Regions from separate parts of the Sediminibacillus dalangtanensis genome, predicted to be linked through region 1. Evidence: a T-box and tRNA genes for the amino acid it is inferred to sense, from the RefSeq annotation. Region 1 holds a T-box; the other holds one or more tRNA genes.

Region 1 (5,678 bases):
ATTAGGTTGGTTAGAATAAATATTCCTTTTTTGGCCATAATGTATCGTAAATAAAGGTTAAATATTGTACGGTTCACAGTTTCCGGCCAGGCCGTCTGGCAGCAGGCAGGACAAGATGATGGAAACAGCATGAGGGAATGCCGGCAAGCCTGAATGGGCCGCAATTTTCTAACGATCCAATTAATAAAGCGGGGGTTCGACATGTTGTATTTACACGACGTATGGGTGAATTGGTTTGAAGGCGAAGAAAACGGCTATAATGTTTGTGCATTTCATGAATGGAGAAAAGAAGACGGCATTGAACTGCTGGATCAGGTACCGGTTCTTTACATTGATGAAATGTTGTACCACTATATAGAAAATGATTTGCAGGATCTGCCAAAAAGCCTGCTCGAAGCAATCCATCAGCGGGCATATTTGCGGAAAAACCAGGAGCGGATATCTTTGGAATATGCGTGTGTGATCACAGATGGCCAATCGATTTTGGCAATCGATACGATGGGTTACCATCTGCCGGTTCGAAAAAGCAGGTTGATACCGAGACAGGAACGTCTGGTATATGATCTAATTGACGGCACAAGCAGGCTGGAGTTTTCTTTTTCACCGGAACAAAGGGAGAAAGAATATCATATATTGTCACTTTCACCTGATTCGATGCTCGGACTAACAAGGAAAGAACGACAGCTAAAGCAATTATTGATGATGGCTTTGGATCAGCTGGAGGGTACGAAAAACTTACAGGAAGTCCGTTACTGGCTGACAGAGTGGAACCCAGATCAATATTCGCAAATTCGGGAGATGGACTTTGACGCTGCCTGGCAAGCCTTGTATGAAGGCGTGAGCCCGGGATGGAGCAGAGCTCATGAAGAACTTTGTGCCAAGCTGGTAAAGGGGCAGCCATTTTTCGAGAAAATGTATGAGCTAGAACAGAATCAGGACCAGCAAAATACTTACAAACGAATGCTTTAACTAAAGAGAGAGACCAGATCACTGCCGGTCTCTCTTTAAATGTAAATATGGACAAGGAAAACCCGCAAATAGGACTGTGATTTTGCGGGTTTTTCCTTTAAAAAGCATTTTAAATACTTTGCTCGAATGTTACTTTTTCGGTTTCTTTTTGACTCTGCCCAGTCCCATTGCTTTTTTGGCTTTGGCAAGCATTTTGTTTGCTGCCTGCTCCGCTTTATCAGCACCGTTATCCAGAATGTCATCAAGCTCCTGCGAGTCGATCAACTCATAGTATCGCTCTTGGAGAGGCTTGAGTACGGAAATAACTGCATCAGCGGTATCCTGTTTAAATTGGCCATAACCTTTGTCCTGATACTTGCTTTCCAGTTCAGCGATAGAGGAGCCGGTACAACTGGCGTGAATGGCAAGCAGGTTGGAAACACCCGGTTTATTTTCTTTATCAAATTTAACAATACCCTCTGAATCTGTGACGGCACTTTTGATTTTCTTTTCGATTTTTTTCTCGTCATCCAGCATGAAAATGGATGCCTTTTGATTCGAATCTGATTTGCTCATTTTTTTGGTTGGGTCTTGTAGCGACATAATTCTTGCACCAGTTTTTGGAATACTTACTTCCGGCACGGTAAAGATGTCATTAAACTTATTGTTGAACCTTTGCGCTAAATTACGGGTTAGTTCCAAATGCTGCTTTTGGTCATCCCCTACTGGCACTATATCTGTTTTATAAAGCAAAATGTCCGCAGCCATTAGAGGAGGATAGGTAAGCAGTGATGAAGAAACTGCTTCTTTTCCTGCCGATTTGTCTTTGAATTGTGTCATCCGCTCCAATTCGCCGATATAACTGATGGATTGCAACATCCAACCCAGCTGTGTATGTGCTGCCACCTCGGACTGGATGAACAATGTCGATTTTTCTGGATCTATTCCTGATGCCAAGTAGAGAGCTGCCAGCGAGCGGATGTTGTCACGCAGTTTTAAACGGTCTTGTGGAACGGTAATCGCATGCTCGTCGACAATACAAAAATAACAGTGGTTTTCTTCCTGTAAGTCCACAAATTGTTTCATTGCTCCCAGATAGTTTCCGAGTGTCAGCGTTCCGCTCGGCTGAATTCCCGAAAATATAGTCTTCAATGTAATCACCTCTTCATAATCTGCAGCGTTGATAAAGGATATTGCGAGCATAAATTGAGCACAAAAAAAGCTCATTCTTTCCTTCTTTCGAAGGGACGAATGAACCGCGGTGCCACCCTTATTATCAAACTGTTATCCAGTTCGATCACTTAAGAATTCAACTTAGCTCGAAAGTCCAATTCCAATTCACCTTGATGCTTGTTTCCACCAACCACAAGCTCTCTATAAACCAGCGGGCAATTGTACTACGCCTTTTTCATTGCTAAAGATATTGATTTTTTATCATTATATAAAGACTTTTAACGAAATGCAAGGGCGAACCTCGAAATGTATTTCTCGATATGATAGGAAGGTGCGCATTGGTAATGAAAAAAGCGGCTTCACCAGTAAAAAGAACATACAATGAAGCAGGGGAGGACGAAAACGCCCTTCATTGCCGATGAAGATCAAAGTGGAGTTGAGAACCGACGAAAATGCACTTCACCAGGGCGATGAAGATCAAAGTGAAGCAGAGGAGCGATGAAAACGCCCTTCATCAGGGCGATGAAGATCAAAGTGAAGCCGAGAGACGTAGGAAATACCCTTCATCGGGGCGATGAAAATCAAAGTGAAGCCGAGAGACGTAGGAAATGCCCTTCATCGGTGTGATGAAGATCAAAGTGAAGCAAAGGAACGACGGAAACGCACTTCATCGGTGTAATGAAGATCAAAATGAAGCAGAGGAGCGACGAAAACGCCCTTAATCAGGATGATGAAGATCAAAATGAAGCCGAGAACCGTCGGAAATGTACTTCATCTTGTCTATAAAAAACATATCAAGATAGAAAGCAACCAAAATTATATGAAGTAGGCCCATTGATGGACACCTACCATTTTGTAGTTGCTTGCAAGTAGCCTTCTAATCCTTTGCTTAGAAGTCACAATTTGGCACCAATCATGAATGATATTGGTAGTAATCTTCACATCAGGAAAGAGAACCTCAAACTCTTTTACGGTTCGTAATACTGCCGTTTGTAAGGATTCCATAAACCCACAATCATTACAAACGCATTCTCTCTTCACAACATATACAGAAAATGAGTGGCATCTGAAACAAGTAATCCCTTTCCGTAATCGATCATAATCGTAGAAAGTTATTTGTGTATATGGGGAATCTGTTTTACTTATATCTGTCAGTTGATCAGCCAGTTTTTTATGTTTATCCGTTAATTTAGAAGTGATGGAGTTTAATTGTTTCATGTACTCATTAATCTGGGTGGGAAAAATCATCGGTTTATCTAAAGGGGCCTGGTATAAGGTGAAGGAGGGATTGATAAAAACACAAGCACCCTCTATTTGAAGGTTTGATCCAAGTCGGAGGAGCAATTGGCGTAGTAAGGATTCACTTCTACTCAACTGGTGTAGTGGATTTATAACTTCCAAACTTGGCTTCTTATAAAGTTTATCCGCTTCGTAAAAATAATCTCCTTGATAGTTTTTCACTTCAAAAAAGTATATTTTTTCTGGTGAAATAATAAGGGAATCAATTTGAAAGGTAGTGCTATTTACTTCAAATAATTAATCATTTAACACCAGGCATTCTCCATGGAGTTTTTCTGTTAGTCTGTCAAACATGAGTTCTCTCTCGTAGCCTCTTTGTAAATTGAAATAGTGCTGCTTACCTTTGCTGGACAAATTCATTCGCTTGTTTAATAAAGTAAGGATGATTAATTCCTTTGACTTCGTACGGGATTTAAAAATCAAGCATGTCCACCTCACCTTAAGGAAATCGTATTTCTGTTTATTATAAAGGGTCTATATTCGTTGTAAAATAGTTGTTCCGCCAATTAAGAGGCTGTGTTTTGTCCAAAAATGAAGTAAAAGACAGGGGAAAATAAAGAAGCGGATGCACATACCCGCTTCTTTATAAAATATTATATTCATAAAATTACCAACAGAGTACAGCCCTAACCTGCATAAAACCAAGCTAGCAGGAAAAGCATCAAAATCAGTAAACCGATACCCTGAAAGCACGCTGCTTTGACAAAGGAAATGCTTACTTTTTCAGAAGGTACCGTATCATTATCTGAAAGATAATCTCTCCGCTTGAAGCTCCGTTCGAAGGATTTCCTGAAACCATAAACGACGCCATCAAAAAAACCGCCATGGACAATCCATAAAAATATCCCGACAAACAGCCAGCATGCTCCGAAATAAAAAAGGATATTGATCAGATGTTCCAGTTGCAGTGCAGGAGCGGCAATCAGGAAAAAAGCAAGGCCGACTGCAAGGTTTATGCCAAGCAGCGCCCATTTATTTTGAAGGACTTTCATACATACACCAACTTTTCCATAGATATGAAGTATTATAGCATGATTGGACAAACGGTAAAATAATTCGTGATGGAGGAAATTGCAGACCGAAAATAGGGGATGAATAATTAGCACCTTGATATGGTTTCGTAAAAACAAGCAATGACTGACAATAAACTAGTCCAAAAGAACTATTTTGTGTAACTAGAATGCAATGTTTGCGGGGTTTGATAAAATTTTTGTAAAAAAAATGATGCAAAATTGTATGAAAACTTGTATAATTCAAATTGTGGATCAAACATCCGCGCAAATATTTAGAAAATTTAATCTAAGGGGAGGTCATTTACTTCATGAGAAAGGCAAATTGGCTATTGCTTGCAATGGCACTACTATTGAGTGTTTTCCTTGCAGCTTGTTCCGGCGGATCCAGTTCCGAAGGCGACAGCAGCGGTGAAGACACAGGATCAACGGAAGAAGGTACCGATGAAGGTACTTCAGAAGAAGGCGGAGAGGCGAGCGGCGAACAGGTGCTTAACCTGCTTGACACTTCACAAATTCCGACAATGGATTCTTCGCTAGCAACTGATGCAGTTGCATTCCAATACTTAGGCTCTACTATGGAAGGTCTTTACCGTCTAGGTGAAAATGCTGAACCGGTACCAGGTATTGCTGAAGGAGAACCAGAAGTAAGTGAAGACGGCTTGACTTGGAACATAAAATTACGTGAAGATGCAGTATGGTCCAATGGTGACCCGGTCACTGCCCACGATTTCGTATTCGCTTGGAGACGTGCTATCGATCCGGAAACAGGATCTGAATACGGCCCGTTCATGATGAACGACGTACTTAAAAACGCTACTGCCATCAACAATGGTGAAAAAGACCTTGAAGAGCTTGGCGTTGAAGCAGTCAGCGACTATGAACTGAAAATCACTTTGGAAAAAGCTGTACCATATTTCCACAGCTTGCTTACATTCGGTACTTACCTGCCGCTAAACGAAGACTTTGTAACAGAACAAGGCGACGACTACGCGCTAACTTCTGATAACTTGATTTACAACGGCCCATTCGTACTTGAAGATTGGGATCCGAAAGCAAACGAGTCATGGACAATGAAAAAGAACCCAGATTATTGGGATGCTGAAACTGTCCAGCTGGAAGAAATCAATGTAAATGTTGTAAAAGAAACAAGTACTGCGGTTAACTTATATGAAACGGGTGAAACAGACCGTGCTAGTTTGACTGCTGAATTCGTGGAACAATATGCAGGAACAGAAGATTACCGTA
Region 2 (5,678 bases), 360 kb from region 1:
AAACATATGCCGTAATCGACCAGGTGATTGCATTTATCAGCACCTCTTCAATATTGGAGATCGATACGTCGAATCTCTCTCCTAGATTGATCAGATTTAAAAGCTTTACCCCCAGTAGGGTGAAAAGTGAATAAATAACCGCAAAAGGAATAATCCATTTTAGAATGGAAAGGTGCAAATCGTAATATTTGGGGCCGATTAAATGGGTTTGTTTTTCACTGTACTTATTCGCCAAAACTTTAGGATCTCCCAACTCCTCAAGAGCCTGGTACACATCCTTTTCATCATAATCATCGGGCAACATATCATGGATGGTCGATTCTAACTCTAAAGCGATATCCTCCTTTTTCTTCTTTGGCAACCATCGGGTCACTTCTTGAACATACACCTCAATTAGATTCATTTTCCTTATCCTCCTCGTTAAGGACATCAAACAGCCTTTTGGTATTTTTCATCCATTCCTCCCTCAATTGCTGAAAAACCTTTTCCCCATACTCACTCAATTCATAATATTTTCGAGGCCTTTTTTCAGAAGTATCCCAAAAGCTGTTAAGAAGCTCTTGTTTTTCCAGCCTCCTTAGCAAGGGGTATAGCGTGCTTTGTTCAATGCCTATCCCCAGGTTCTCAAGCAGCTGAACAAGTGAGTACCCGTACTGCGGTGTTCTTAACTGACTTAAAACCGCCAGCGTTAAGTTCCCTCTTTTTAACTCTGTCAGGAATGAGTGAATCGATAACTCCATTTTTTGTCCTCTTTTCTAATACTGTACGTCATACATTATGTTTATATAATATACTATACACTATTCTTTGTTGTTAGACCATATGTCTTTTATCATTTAACCAATTTGATTCAACGTAAAAAAAGACTCCACTGTAAAGTTGGAGTCTTTTTAGGATACCGGTGGCCGGGTTCGAACCAGCACTCCCGAATGAACACGATTTTGAGTCGTTGCCGTGGTGGTTAGTCCGACGCAGGCTCCTACGGGTAGGTACTGACGTGCATTTATCCGTAAATAAGTCAATCTAAGGCGTACGACCTGTTAACCTCGTTTCCTTACGTCCTATTGTAGGGCATTAGTCGCGCCAACACAAGGCCTATACATAGAAACGCTCTCAGGGAAACGAGTTGACCTACTTACCCGTCATGCCGTAACTAATTTTGGCTGAGTACCTCCCTTGAGATTAAAATAGTGTCATTTCCGTTTAAAGCTTTTCTTCAATCCACTTAATAGCTACATGAAACATGGTATACTCATCTTCACTTATCCCTTTAGCATGTGCGTCTATTCTATAATCATTGACGATTTCCATATAAGTGTTAAATTTACGCTTATCCTGAAATATCTTTTCAAATAATCGCCAATTTTTATCTACCAAAATCTTTAATTCCGAAAAATAGAGGCTATTCTCCATAAAATCACCTATATCAATACCGTCATACTTAGGTCTATCCGTCGTTTTCTTGACTTCTAACAATTTGCTTCTAGCGTCAGATTTCCCGAAGTTAGCATATAATATAGTTTTAATTAAATCTCGAAGCGTTTCTTCCAACCTATTTCTTCTAAAGCTAACCGCTGACCTTTTTTGTTCAATGGTATCTGTTAAATATTGCTCACTGTTATCCTTTAAGAACAACTCTAAAGCTTTAATCGTAATAAAATACGTATCTTTATGCTTTTTTAATATTCCATAACCCATCAGATGATCAACAGTATTATAATCATTCCTCCCGAGGTTACTAATAAAGCTATCGTTCCCTCTAACAGCTAATATTTCTAACAGTTCATACTCAGCAGGATACCATCGCTTGAGTACATGTATGATTTGTTCTATGTATTTTGAAATCTTAATGTCGTAATTGCTTTTTTCCTTTTCATAATCATACTTGCTTATTCTTTGAGGTCTTTCTAACGGAATACTCTCATTAATCAAACTACATATGTGTCTAACAAGGAAAGGGTGCCCGCCGTAATCTTCAACCAATTTTGTGAAAATCTCTTCATCAAATACCAAGCCCATATACTTCCCAATGTTTTCAACCATATTTCGAACATCTTCTATATCAAATAAGTTTAAATACATAGGATTTAACATTGAAAAAATCGGGTTATCTACTCCGTTAATAGAAACCTTCTCTATACAATGCGGATTTACACCAGCTACCAAAAACGATAACTGTTGTTGATGTTCTTGACAAAAAGCCCGTATAGTTTGCCAAAATGAAATGAAATCATTTCCGTGTTTCCAATGATCAGAGCTAGAGGTTTCAACAGAAATTAATTCTATTTCATCAAAAATCAACAACACTCTTCCACCATTTAGTTCTTCATAAATTCTCATGAATATCTCTTCAAAACTTTTGGAAGCATATCGTTCATCAAATTGGTATTTATCAACGTCAATGTTCAGATTATACTTATCAATTACTTTGGAAGCTATATCTCCTAATAATTTAAACCATCTCAGACTATGAACTGAAGGATTTTGGCAATCTATATACAAACTATTCCCTTTTTTGGATTGAATAGTTCTGTCCAAGCGTAGAGTACAGAAGTTTTACCTACTTTTCGAAGGCCGAATAAACCTCCATGTTCGCCACTAATATACTTAGAATAAAACTCCTGAACAATTTTTTTCCTTCCATAAAAATATGAGTCATTGTTAATTGGAGATTCAAGAGCGAATAAATCACGACTATAGAAATATTTTCTCAACTTATTTTCAATTACTATTTCATTTACGTTTCCAGTTTCAAATTCTTTATAAGTGAATGGAATAATTAACTTCGAATCCTTATTTTCATTATTTAAGTCCGAAATTTTTTGTTCTATTCTTTCGTCTCTACTTACTAAAAATATGCAAACTTTATCTAATCTGTTGTCATATTGACTTAATGTTTTATCTACAAAGTCAAAAGCTCGTCTATCAAAATCTGCAAAAGGTGAAAATAAAAGCAATATTTCATTATACATATTAAATCTCTCAATATATGCTTCTCCAGGCTGTAAGAACGAAAAATTGTAATCAGTGTTTTTAAATCTCTCATTTCTTGAAAAGGTAACACCAAAATAATTCGATAATTTTAAAGTTATATTTTTCTCTATGCGACTTCCCTTTATATTTAAGCCCGTCTTTACACCTCGTACAACTCGTCCATTTTTCATAATTGTAGCAACCATATCTGATCCCCCTTTCATACTCTATGAATATTATACTATATTTATATTATTTGGTAAGTATTTCTTGATTATTATCTATAGGAAAGGAGCCCTCATTAAGTGGAGTCCTTTACGGCGATTTGTGCATCTGATGGAGTTATAGTTTGCCTACGTTAAACTTAGCTGAAGCAACAATCGAAAGGGAATTTTGTTTAAATGCTTTGGTCTACCGATCAAATCGTCCTGAAACAATCATTTTGAAGCTTTCTAATAACACTATTATTTTTGAATTAATAATGTCCATTTGACTATCCATTTCACTTTAAAACTCTTAATTAAATTCTTTATTCGACTACAACTAATACTACTGAACGATGATAAAAAAAGACTCCAACCTAAAAGGTTGAAGTCTTTTTTTATGATACCGGTGGTCGGGGTCGAACCGACACTCCCGAAGGAACACGATTTTGAGTCGTGCGCGTCTGCCAATTCCGCCACACCGGCACGTTATTCATATGGAGGCGGCAACCGGATTTGAACCGGTGATAAAGGTTTTGCAGACCTCTGCCTTACCACTTGGCTATGCCGCCTTAAAATGGAGCGGAAGACGGGATTCGAACCCGCGACCCCCACCTTGGCAAGGTGGTGTTCTACCACTGAACTACTTCCGCATTTTTTGGCTGGGCTAGCTGGATTCGAACCAGCGAATCACGGGATCAAAACCCGATGCCTTACCGCTTGGCTATAGCCCAACTATACCACACACTGGAAAATGGGGCGACCGGTGGGAATCGAACCCACGAGTGCCGGAGCCACAATCCGGTGCGTTAACCACTTCGCCACGACCGCCAACATATTAATAATGGCAGGGGTAGTAGGAATCGAACCCACACCGGAGGTTTTGGAGACCTCTGTTCTACCGTTAAACTATACCCCTATGTAATGGTGGAGGGAGTAGGACTCGAACCTACGAACCCGATGGGAGCGGATTTACAGTCCGCCGCGTTTGGCCAACTTCGCTATCCCTCCATAAGAAAAGGTGGCTCGGGACGGAATCGAACCGCCGACACACGGATTTTCAGTCCGTTGCTCTACCGACTGAGCTACCGAGCCAATAAATGATATGAAGCTATGTAAGTGGCGGTCCGGACGGGACTCGAACCCGCGACCTCCTGCGTGACAGGCAGGCATTCTAACCAACTGAACTACCGGACCATATTAAGGAAATAATTTGGTTGCGGGAGCAGGATTTGAACCTGCGACCTTCGGGTTATGAGCCCGACGAGCTACCAGACTGCTCCATCCCGCGATAATGTAGGAGATGTATTCCTATCAGATTTTCTAATGGTGGAGGATGCAGGGCTCGAACCTGCGACCCCCTGCTTGTAAGGCAGGTGCTCTCCCAGCTGAGCTAATCCTCCAATTAAGTGGTGACCCGTACGGGATTCGAACCCGTGTTACCGCCGTGAAAGGGCGGTGTCTTAACCACTTGACCAACGGGCCATTTAAGAAATGGCGGAGAGCGAGGGATTCGAACCCTCGAGACCGCGGTAGCGGTCTACACGATTTCCAATCGTGCTCCTTCGGCCACTCGGACAGCTCTCCATGGCTCCACCGGTAGGATTCGAACCTACGACCGATCGGTTAACAGCCGATTGCTCTACCACTGAGCTACGGTGGAACGGATATGCCTGGCGGCGTCCTACTCTCGCAGGGGCAAAGCCCCAACTACCATGGGCGCTGGAGAGCTTAACTTCTGTGTTCGGCATGGGAACAGGTGTGACCTCTCCGCTATTGCCACCAGACTCATTTTAGCGTACATCCAAGTGTACTTTTTTTGTGACAACAACTATTATAGCTGTTTTTCACGAAAAATCAAGGGTAAATTTAAAAATTTCTTTTACACCTTCAAAACTAGATAAGAAGGAAGACATCAACGAACTTCACACGTTTGAATGATGATCTGCGGACCGGAGCCCGCGACGCTTTTTGTTTTAATCCAGTTACGGCTCCTAACAGCTAGTGTATAGTTCATCCAGCTTTTCGTACGCTCAAAGCGGCGTACTACCATCTGGCTGATCTATCCATACGCTGTTGACCAGTCGCCTTCACTTTTTGTTTTAAGTTAAGTCCTCGATCGATTAGTATCCGTCAGCTGCACGTGTCACCACGCTTCCACCTCGGACCTATCAACCTCATCGTCTCTGAGGGATCTTACTCATTTAAAATGATGGGAAGTCTCATCTAGAGGTGGGCTTCATGCTTAGATGCTTTCAGCACTTATCCCTTCCACACGTAGCTACCCAGCTATGCTCCTGGCGGAACAACTGGTACACCAGCGGTGTGTCCATCCCGGTCCTCTCGTACTAAGGACAGCTCCTCTCAAACTTCCAACGCCCACGACGGATAGGGACCGAACTGTCTCACGACGTTCTGAACCCAGCTCGCGTACCGCTTTAATGGGCGAACAGCCCAACCCTTGGGACCGACTACAGCCCCAGGATGCGATGAGCCGACATC

The links. The T-box of region 1 lies ahead of trpS (tryptophan--tRNA ligase). A T-box ahead of a tRNA ligase gene usually reads a tRNA of that ligase, here a tRNA-Trp.
Region 2: it encodes a tRNA-Trp, which carries the amino acid that the T-box ahead of trpS (tryptophan--tRNA ligase) is inferred to sense. The anticodon was not compared.

What each region holds. Positions count from the first base shown of each region.
Region 1 covers NZ_CP046956.1:962,720-968,397, forward strand. The annotation lists gene ERJ70_RS04880 (YjbA family protein) at 202-969, shown strand; gene trpS (tryptophan--tRNA ligase) at 1,099-2,100, opposite strand; T-box leader at 2,189-2,369, opposite strand; partial or broken gene ERJ70_RS04890 (nuclease-related domain-containing protein) at 2,938-3,630, opposite strand; gene ERJ70_RS04895 (DUF3899 domain-containing protein) at 4,047-4,412, opposite strand; gene ERJ70_RS04900 (peptide ABC transporter substrate-binding protein) at 4,742-5,678, shown strand, end outside.
Region 2 covers NZ_CP046956.1:597,825-603,502, reverse strand. The annotation lists gene ERJ70_RS03250 (HAAS signaling domain-containing protein) at 1-388, opposite strand, end outside; gene ERJ70_RS03245 (PadR family transcriptional regulator) at 390-740, opposite strand; gene ERJ70_RS03240 (hypothetical protein) at 1,204-2,340, opposite strand; gene ERJ70_RS03235 (hypothetical protein) at 2,493-3,179, opposite strand; tRNA gene ERJ70_RS03230 (tRNA-Leu) at 3,581-3,662, opposite strand; tRNA gene ERJ70_RS03225 (tRNA-Cys) at 3,675-3,748, opposite strand; tRNA gene ERJ70_RS03220 (tRNA-Gly) at 3,755-3,829, opposite strand; tRNA gene ERJ70_RS03215 (tRNA-Gln) at 3,836-3,910, opposite strand; tRNA gene ERJ70_RS03210 (tRNA-His) at 3,932-4,007, opposite strand; tRNA gene ERJ70_RS03205 (tRNA-Trp) at 4,022-4,095, opposite strand; tRNA gene ERJ70_RS03200 (tRNA-Tyr) at 4,102-4,187, opposite strand; tRNA gene ERJ70_RS03195 (tRNA-Phe) at 4,199-4,271, opposite strand; tRNA gene ERJ70_RS03190 (tRNA-Asp) at 4,297-4,373, opposite strand; tRNA gene ERJ70_RS03185 (tRNA-Met) at 4,391-4,467, opposite strand; tRNA gene ERJ70_RS03180 (tRNA-Val) at 4,504-4,579, opposite strand; tRNA gene ERJ70_RS03175 (tRNA-Glu) at 4,587-4,661, opposite strand; tRNA gene ERJ70_RS03170 (tRNA-Ser) at 4,672-4,763, opposite strand; tRNA gene ERJ70_RS03165 (tRNA-Asn) at 4,765-4,839, opposite strand; rRNA gene rrf (5S ribosomal RNA) at 4,848-4,963, opposite strand; rRNA gene ERJ70_RS03155 (23S ribosomal RNA) at 5,280-5,678, opposite strand, start outside.